2 regions of the Mycobacterium sp. NPDC003449 genome follow, and region 1 is predicted to be linked to the other one. Evidence: riboswitches for the same ligand, from Rfam matches in the RefSeq annotation. Region 1 holds a riboswitch; the other holds the start of a gene.
The links. Region 1 has a riboswitch for cobalamin ahead of ACWDTP_RS03530 (FadR/GntR family transcriptional regulator). Riboswitches for the same ligand answer to the same signal wherever they lie in the genome.

Region 1 (4,830 bases):
TCGAACACCGGAGTCTCGGCCACCCGTAACCGAATCCACAAGCCGACCATCACCAACAACAGCGACGCCAGGAACGGGAACCGCCAGCCGTAGTTCATGAATGTCTCACTGGTGTCCCCGATGGTGATCGACACCGCGAAGAACGTGCCGCTGGCCAGGAAGAACGCGCACGCCGACCCCATCTGCGGATACATCGCCATCCGCCCGCGTTGCCCCTTGGGTGCGTACTCCGCGGTCAACAGTGTCGCGCCGGCCCACTCCCCGCCCATCGCCAGGCCCTGCATAAACCGCATCACCACCAACAGGATCGGCGCCCAGATCCCGATCCCGTTCTCCCACAACCCGAACACCCCGGTGCTGTACCCCGGGAACAATCCGATCGCCACCGTCGAGAGCCCCATGATCAGCAGCGTCCACACCAGCGTGCGCTTGCGCCCGATCCGGTCACCGAAGTGCCCGAACACGATCGACCCGACCGGGCGGGCGAAAAACGCCACCCCGAACGTCGCGAACGATGCGATGGTGCCCATCGACGGGCTGCTGCTGGGGAAGAACAGGTGCGGGAAGACCAAGGCTGCCGCGGTGCCGTAGACGAAGAAGTCGTAGTACTCGATGGTCGTACCGATCAGGCTCGCCGCACCGACCCGGCGTAGACCGTGGGGTCGCTCGGTAGTCGATTGCGGGTTCGCCGCCTGAGCCTCGGCCTGTTGATGCATAGCGTCTCCAGAGTTGGACGGATCTCACTATGGTCCTACCACAACTGTGGTTCAGGCCACAAGGGTCAAATCCGTGTAGCGCCCGACACAAGCCGTTCCTTGACCCAGCCTCCACCGCTCGAGTATGGTCCGACCACATATATGGTCGTCCACGTGTCATGCGCGGCACTTACCAACGAGGCGGGCCATCAACCGGAGGCGGAGTACCACATGTGCAAGCTCATCGTCGCGGCCGAATCGCCGTGGGGCGGCGAGATGTACCGGACCCAGCCCGGAATCCACCGGCTGTACTTCGGTTCGGTGGAGACCTTCTGCAGCGCGTTCCTGGCCCTCACCGGCTGGCCGCTGCATTCGCCGCCGCGCGACACCGAACCCGAGCGCCCCGGCCGGGACTGTGTCCGACGCCGGCCCAGGCGGCGACCCGACACGAAGCAGAAGTTCATCGTCGCGGCGAGCGCACCCTGGTACGGCGAGATCTATCCAACCAGGCCGGGGCTCAAGCGTTTCGGCTTCACCACGTTCGAGGAGTTCCTGCGCGGGGTCCTCGACATCACCGGGTGGTCACTGGACCCCACGGTGGCCGCACCCGCGGTCAGCCGGCGGGCCGCAGCCGGGTGAGGTCGGGGTCGTCCTCGCCCGCGGCCCGGTGCGCCACCAGCGCGACCGCCCGAGCCTCATCGCCCGCCGCGATCGCGTCGACCAGTGCGCCTCTCGCCTCGACCGACGGGTTCGGCATGTCGAAGCGGGCCTGACGCAAACCCGACAACACCGCCGACGCCAGCACGTTGCCCGACATCTCGGTGATCCGCTGCAGCAGAACGGTATCCAGGTCCAGACGGTCGGCGAGCGAACCGGCGGTACGCATCTGCTCGACCAGTGACCGCAGGGTGGCGACGTCCTCGGTGGTGGCCCGCCTGCAGGCCCCCGCCACCGCGAGCGTCTCGAGCGAGGCGGCCACATCCGCGGAGTCCTGCGGGCTGAACGACGCCATCCGCAGATGCAGGCGCAGGACCATTGCCATGGCATCGGCCCCGCGGTGCACGATCACCGATCCCGCCGACGGCCCGGACCCCGGAGCGGCTTCGATGACGCCGATCGCCTCCAGGATCCGCAGCGCCTCGCGAACCGCGCCCCGGCTGACGCCGAGCGCTTCGGCCAGCATCCGCTCGGGTGGCAGCCGGTCCCCGGCCCGCAGCGTGCCCTGCCGGAGCCGGTCCTCGATCTGCTCTACGATGAGTTCGTGAGTTCGCCTGCGGGGCAGTGGTTTCCACTGTGCATCGGCGGTTTCTGACGCGTGCGCGGCCTCGGCCATGGTGTCCTCCTGCAGGGATTGCGCGTCCCTGATGAACGGATAGGCTGCGGGCCTGCAGGTCTGACTCCACCCCGGTGAACCGGGATGTCACAGTAGCGCGACTGTGCTGGATTCTCACCAGCTTCCTCGAGCCCGCAACCGCCAGTGTATGGCATTGCAGAAGACTCCGGCCGCGCTCTCGCGCGAACTCGACGTAAACGTCGCCGATCACGCTCGGACACGACGATTATGTCGAATTGGGCGTGGGGGTTGACCGCCCGACTCAGTCGGCCCACTTGAGGTCGCTGAACCCGACGGCGCGGTAGAAGCCCTCGATGTGGCGGGCCACCAGATCGGCCGCCCGGCCGCCGTCGCCCGAGGCGATGGCCTCCACGATCGCCGCATGTTCGTCGGTCAGTGTCGCCATGGTCTTCGCCGGGTCCTCGAGCCGTTCGAACGCGCTCACCATGGCTTGGCGCAGCGCTTCCCGCAGCGCGGCCATCAGCGCCGCCGCCAGCCCGTTGCTCGAGATCTGCGCAATCCCGACGTGGAAGGCCGCGTCGAGATCGTTGTAGCTCGCCGTGGTGTGGGTTCCCCGCATCTGTTCGACCAGCGAACGCAGGTGGGCCAGTTGATCACTGGTGGCGATGCCGGCGGCCTTGCGGCAGGCCAGCCGTTCCAGGGTGAGACGTACCTCGACCAGATCGTCGGTGGTGAACGACGCCAGTTGCAGGTGGATGCGCAGGACCATGCCCATCCCCGCGGTGCTGTCCTTGACGATCATCGACCCGGACGTGGGGCCGGAACCGGTTCCGGCCTCGACGACCCCGATCGCTTCGAGGATCCGCAGGGCCTCCCGAACGGCTCCCCGGCTGACCCCGAGGGCCTCGGCCAGCTGCCGTTCGGGGGGCAGACGGTCACCCGCCTTGAGTGTGCCGGTGTTCAGCCGGTGCTCGATCTCGGCCACCACCTGCTCATGCGTCCGCATGCGCGGGAGCGGCTTCCATCCGGATTGTGTTGCCTCCGACACGTGCGCCCCTTCTGCTTTGTCGCAGAGTTTGATATAGGGAATCACTGTACCGACCACATCGTGGTTCACCCGCATGCCGCTCCCGAGCACCGACGCTGGTTGCCGATCCCCCTAGAACACCGGCGTTTCGACGTAGCTGCCGAAGACGCCGCGCAGCGCGCCGGTGATCTCACCCATCGACAGGTGCGCACGCACCGCCTCGATGGTCGCGGGCATCAGGTTGGCGTTCTCGTCCTTCGCGACCGCGAGCAGGTTGTCCATCGCCGCCTTGGCCCGCTGCGGATCGCGGTCGGCGCGCACCTGCTTGAGCCGGGTGATCTGGCGGGCCTCGGACTCCGGATCGAGCTTGTGGACCTCGATCTTCTGGTCGTCGTGCTCGTCGACGTATTTGTTCACACCGATCACCGGCCGGTCGCCACTGGCCTTGCGCCGCGCGTAATCGTAGGCGGTGTCCGAGATCTCCTTCTGGAAGAAGCCCTGTTCGATGGCGGCCACCACGCCGCCCATGGCCTCGACCTTCTCGACGTATTCCTCGATGCCCTTTTCGATCTCGTCGGTCAGCGCCTCCACGTAGTAGGACCCGCCGAGCGGGTCGATCACGTTGGGCACGTTGGTCTCGTCGGCGATGATCTGCTGGGTGCGCAGGGCCAGTTTCATCGCCATCTCGCTCGGGATGGTGTAGGCCTCGTCGAGTCCGTTGGTGTGGATCGACTGGGCGCCGCCCATCACGGCCGACAGTGCCTGCAGCGCGGTGCGCACGATGTTGACCATCGGCTGCGGTTTGGTCAGCGTCGCCGCCGCGGTCTGGGCGTGGAAACGCAACCGCATCGAGTTGGGCTTCTTGGCGCCGAAGTGTTCCTTCATCATCTTCGCGTAGTAGCGCCGGACCGCCCGGAACTTCGCGACCTCCTCGAACAGGTCGGCCTGCGAGACGAAGAAGAACGATAGCCGCGAGGCGAAGGCATCGACATCGATGCCCGCCTTGACCACGTCCTCGACGTAGGCCTTGGTGATCGCCATCGTGAAGGCGACCTCCTGGACGGCGTTCCCGCCGGCCTCACTGATGTGGTAGCCGCTGATGTTGACCGGGTTGTAGCGGGCCATGTTCTCGGCGCCGTAGGCCACACAGTCCCGCACGATCCGCATGCTCGGCCGGACCGGGAAGATCCATTCCTTCTGTGCGACATACTCTTTGAGGATGTCGTTCTGGATGGTCCCGGACAGCTTGTTGAGGTCCATCCCGCGGTCCTCGGCCGTCGCGATGTACATCGCCAGCAGGATCCAGGCCGACGGGTTGATGGTCATCGACACCGAGATGTTCTCCAGGTCGATCCCGTCGAACAGGGCCGCCATATCGGGCAGCACGTCGATCGCCACGCCCTCGCGGCCGACCTCGCCGAGGCTCATCGCGTCGTCGCTGTCCAGCCCCATCAGGGTGGGCATGTCGAAGTCCACCGACAGCCCGGTCTGGCCCTGGGCGATCAGATACTGGAACCGCTTGTTGGTCTCCTCGGCCTGGCCGAACCCGGCGATCTGGCGCATCGTCCACAGCTTGCCGCGGTACATCGTCGGGTACGGCCCGCGGGTGTAGGGGTACTGGCCGGGCAGCCCGATGTCCTCCCAGCTCTGCGGCAGATCCTGTGGGCCGTAGACCCGCTTCACCGGCCGGCCGGCGCCGGTCAGGTAGTTCTCCTTGGACTCGGGTGCCCGGCGGATGAAGTCGGCGAGTTCATTGTTCTCCCAGCTGTCGAAGTCCGCCTCGGCCCGCTTGGTCAGTGCGTCGGAGGACAGCC
Region 2 (4,830 bases), on a different contig from region 1:
GCTACCACGCCGAGGTCCGCACCCTTCACGTGGCGCGGTGGCTGCTACCCGGACGACGCGCGTTCCAGCTGGCCACCCAGATCGCCCTGCTGTCACACGCCGATCTGATCGACGCCATCGTCGCGACCGACGCCCGTTTGAGCTCAGAGGCGAAGGGGGTGGCCCGAATTGGCTTGGCGAACTACTTCGCCGGCGCGCTACTGCTTCCCTACCGGACGTTTCTGGCCGCCGCGGAAGACCTGCGGTACGACATCGACCAACTCGCCCGGCGATTCGAGGTCGGATTCGAAACGGTGTGTCATCGCCTGTCGACCTTGCAGCGACCGGACGCGCGCGGCATCCCGTTCATCTTCGTGCGCACCGATAGCGCGGGAAACATCTCGAAACGGCAGTCTGCCACGGCTTTTCACTTCTCACGGGTCGGCGGGAACTGCCCGCTGTGGGTGGTGCACCATGCATCGGCGCGCCCGGGCGAATTCCTGACGCAGGTGGCCCAGATGCCCGACGGCCGCAGCTACTTCTGGATCGCCAAGACGGCGGACACGGCACCGAGCCGATACCTGGGGACCCCCAAAAGCTTTGCCATCGGCCTGGGCTGCGACCTGGCCCACGCCGACAAGCTCGTCTATTCGGTAGGCATCGATCTGACCGATCCCGAGGCCGTCGTGCCGATCGGTGCGGGTTGCCGAGTCTGCGACCGGCCGGCCTGCCCTCAACGGGCGTTCCCGTACGTGGGCAAGCCGGTCCAGGTCGACCCGCAGACCAGCAGCAGCCTGCCTTATTCGCCGGCAGGTCAGCCCGCCGACCGCTGACTGTGCCGAGCGTGGGCCTCATGCACGCAAATTCGCCGCAACGCGTGCATGAGGCCCACGCTCGCCAGTTCAGCCGGCGCGCACCTCCGCGGCCGCTGCCACCAGGTGCTTGAGCGATTCGGTCACCTCCGCGGTGTTCCTGGTCTTCAGACCGCAGTCGGGATTCACCCAGAGCCGCTCAGCAGGAACAGCTTTCAGCGCCTCCCGCAAAGAGGCGGCGATTTCCTGCACACCCGGCACCCGCGGTGAGTGAATGTCGTAGACGCCAGGGCCGACACTGTTGGCGAACCCGGCCTCGTTCAGATCGCCGAGCACCTCCATGTGCGAGCGGGCCGCCTCGATCGACGTCACGTCGGCATCCAGATCGGCGATCGCCCCGATCACCTCGCCGAACTCCGAGTAGCACAGGTGGGTGTGGATCTGCGTCGAGTCAGCGACCCCTGAGGTGGACAGCCGGAACGCATCGACGGCCCAGCGCAGGTACGCCTCCTTGTCCCTGGTTCGCAGCGGTAGCAGCTCGCGCAGGGCGGGCTCGTCGACCTGGATGATCGCGACACCCGCCGACTCCAGATCCACGGTCTCGTCCCGGATCGCGAGCGCCACCTGGGCGGCGGTATCGGCCAGCGGCTGGTCGTCGCGGACGAACGACCACGCCAGGATCGTGACCGGCCCGGTCAGCATGCCCTTGACCGGCTTCTCGGTCAGCGACTGTGCATAGGTGATCCATTGCACCGTCATGGGTTTCGACCGTGCGACGTCGCCGTAGAGGATCGGCGGGCGTACGCAGCGGCTGCCGTAGGACTGCACCCAACCGTTCTGCGTCGCGAAGAACCCGTCGAGTTGTTCGGCGAAGTACTGCACCATGTCGTTGCGCTCGGGTTCACCGTGCACCAGCACGTCGAGGCCCAACCGCTGCTGCAGTTCGATCACCGCGGCGATCTCGGCCTTCATCCGGGCTTCGTACTCGGCCCGGTCGATCTTGCCGGCCCGCAGATCGGCGCGGGCCACGCGAATGGCGGTCGTCTGCGGGTAGGACCCGATCGTGGTGGTCGGCAGGGCAGGCAGGTTGAGCCGGTCCTGCTGTACGGCCCGACGCCGGTCGGCGGGGCCGCGGTTGACGCCCGCGGCCACGATGGCGGAGATGCGCGCGCGGATGTCGGCGTTGTCGAGGCGCGGATCGGCCTTGCGGGACGCGATGGCCTCGTTGGACGCCGCGATCTCGGCCGAAATGGCCTCGCGACCGTGCGCGAGGGCACGCGCCAGGGCGGCCACCTCACCGACCTTTTCGGAGCCGAATGCCAGCCAACTCCGCAGCGCCGGATCCACACCATCCTCGGCGTCGAGGGTGTAGGGCACGTGCAGGGTCGAGCACGACGTCGATACCGCCACCGTGCCGGCAGGTCCCAGCAGGGTGGCCAAGGTGGCGAGCGCGGCCTGCAGATCGGTGCGCCAGATGTTGCGGCCGTCGACCACGCCGGCCACCACCAGCTTGCCGGCCAGCTCCGGCGCCGTGGCCACCGCGGAAACACCTCCGGCGACCAGATCGATGCCGATGGCCTCGACCGGGGTGCGGGCCAACACGGGCAGTGCATCGGTGAGCTCACCGAAGTAGGTGGCGACGAAGATGGCCGGCCGCCTGGTCAGGTCCGCGAGCCGGCGGTAGGTCTGCTCGGCCAGCTCGGCGGCGTTGTCGAGCATGTCGGTCACCAATACCGGTTCGTCGATCTGGACCCAGTCCACGCCCTTGTCGGAGAGCAGCTCCAGCAGTTCGGCATAGACGGCCACGAGTTCCCCGAGGCGCCCGATCGGCTCGGTACCGTCCACCGTCTTGGACAGCGCCAGGAAGGTGATCGGTCCGACGATCACCGGACGCGCGGGAATACCCTGGGCGGCAGCCTCTTCCACCTCACCGAGCACTTTGGCCGGATTAAGCCCGAAGTGGGTATCTGCACCGATCTCGGGCACGATGTAGTGGTAGTTGGTGTCGAACCACTTGGTCATCTCCAGCGGAACAATCTCTTCGCCACCGTAGGCGCCACCGCGGGCGGCGGCGAAATAGCGGTCCAGGTCATCGGTGATCGCGGCTACCCGCGGTGGGAGTGCACCCAGCAGCACGGCAGTGTCGAGAACCTGGTCGTAATACGAGAAGGTGTTGACTGGGACCGAGTCCAGTCCGGCCGCGACGAGCGATTCCCAGGTGTCGCGGCGCAACGTGGCGGCAATGGCTTCCAACTCGGCGCGGTCGGTGCGGCCGGCCCAGTATCTTTCGACGGCTCGCTTGAGTTCGCGATTGGGCCCGATGCGCGGGGAACCGAGAATGGTGGCGGTGAACGGTACAGCGGTTGCGTTCATGACGAGGTCCTTCAACGTGCTCGCAGGATGGCCACCGCCCGGAGACGTCGAGCCGAACACGTGTAAACCCGCCACGGGTACACCGCTTCGGCCACTGCCTATTCCGCGAGGCGATGAACCACCGGACGCGGCGCGTCCGGTACGGCTGGCAGGTCTTCGGACTCGCAGGCCCGCACGGCGATCCGTGCACCTAGTGGCCGTCGCTTCCCAGCCGCAGTTACCTGCGTGCCAGTGCTGATGACGGCGGTCGTTCCTGCTTACCGCTGCGGGACAGTCCCGGATTCCCACCGGGTTCCCTCTCGCGCCGCACCTGGATCAGCGTGCGGCGCTCGGTGTCGGCACCGGCCTGAGCCTGCGCCGACAAACCAGCTGCGTCGCTCACACTACCCGCCCGGCCGCAACGACAGCACGGCTCAGCGCGGCATCGCGACCATGATCCGGTCCACCACATCGGCGGCCTGCGTGACAGCCGAACCCTCGGGTTTACAAGCCTGAACATCCATCACGAGATTGGCGGCGACGGCCAGCGCACGCTGGCAGGCCCGGGTCTGGTCCCCGTTCACCCGGCTGAACGGCAAGGTGAGCTCGGAACTCGTCCTGGTGAGGTCTCCGCTGGTCCACCTGGGCAGGGGTCGACCGTTGAGGGTGATGTTGACATGGTGATTGGTGCACTTGGACCAGCGATCTGCCGACTCGTCGAGGAAATCCCGGGCATCCCGCGTGGACGCGAAGATGACCACCGACTGGACCACCAGGTCGTCCCAGTCATCGTTGTCCGGCGCCCGCAGCAGCACCTGACGCATGGCCGCCCAGTCCCTGCCGTAGATGGCGGACTCGTCGACCTGCCAGGCACCCAGACAGTTCAGGTTGGGCAGCAGGTCACGATGATCGCCCATCTCGGTGACGGGCCGGTGCGCCGTCATCCCCTCGGCGCCCATCACGGTGTCGATCTGATCGGCGCTGAGCAGCAGCCCCGCAAGCGCCGACTTCGGAACATCCTTCGGCGGGCCGTTGGCCGGGTCGCCATTGCCGGCACAGCTGGTTGCCAGCAGTACCAACACGAGCAATGAAATCGCGTGACGGATCACAGTCAGGCGTGGGTTCCTGCAGCGGCGCAGGCCATCTGCGCGTTGTTCGCGTCGTTGTTGAGCCGGGTGGCCGTGTCATTGAGCGACTGTCCACCGGTGCGCAGCCCCATCTTGAGAAGCAGCTTGGTGGCACCGACGGACCACGAGCGCATCGGGTTGGCGATGTCCGGCGAAAGTCCAGGTGTACCGGCCGCGCTCATCGCCGACGCGGCGGCCTCGCGCAGCGCGGTACGGCCACTGGTGTTGGTGGTGCTGATGGTCGGGTCGCCGTAGTCGGGACGTTCCACCCCTTCGATGGAATCGGCGAAGTCGCCGTAGAACGTCGACGCCGAGTCCAGGGCATCGGCGAAGGCCGAACACGCAGTTACCGCAGGCACTCCCGGCTCGGCAAGCCCCGGAACACCGGGAGCACTCGGCATGGGATCTTCCGGATCGGCGGCTGCGACGGGCATCGCGGCCAATCCGATGCTGAATGCGATGAGCAGTGCGGCAATCCCCCGCTCGCACGCCTTGGACGACCTCAACGATTCCTCCATCACTCGGTTGGCGGTGCACGGCCCGCAGTGCGGCCGCATCGG

Region 2: another riboswitch for cobalamin. It lies ahead of metE (5-methyltetrahydropteroyltriglutamate--homocysteine S-methyltransferase); the one in region 1 lies ahead of ACWDTP_RS03530 (FadR/GntR family transcriptional regulator).

Annotation. Positions count from the first base shown of each region.
Region 1 covers NZ_JBSFPX010000006.1:82,209-87,038, reverse strand. Annotated here, with positions in the region: gene ACWDTP_RS03540 (MFS transporter) at 1-716, opposite strand, end outside; gene ACWDTP_RS03535 (hypothetical protein) at 870-1,334, shown strand; gene ACWDTP_RS03530 (FadR/GntR family transcriptional regulator) at 1,309-2,028, opposite strand; adenosylcobalamin (AdoCbl) riboswitch at 2,031-2,181, opposite strand; gene ACWDTP_RS03525 (FadR/GntR family transcriptional regulator) at 2,291-2,995, opposite strand; gene ACWDTP_RS03520 (methylmalonyl-CoA mutase family protein) at 3,149-4,830, opposite strand, start outside.
Region 2 covers NZ_JBSFPX010000107.1:18,963-23,792, forward strand. Annotated here, with positions in the region: gene ACWDTP_RS23860 (short-chain fatty acyl-CoA regulator family protein) at 1-812, shown strand, start outside; gene metE (5-methyltetrahydropteroyltriglutamate--homocysteine S-methyltransferase) at 882-3,164, opposite strand; cobalamin riboswitch at 3,313-3,493, opposite strand; gene ACWDTP_RS23870 (sensor domain-containing protein) at 3,578-4,252, opposite strand; gene ACWDTP_RS23875 (hypothetical protein) at 4,255-4,788, opposite strand.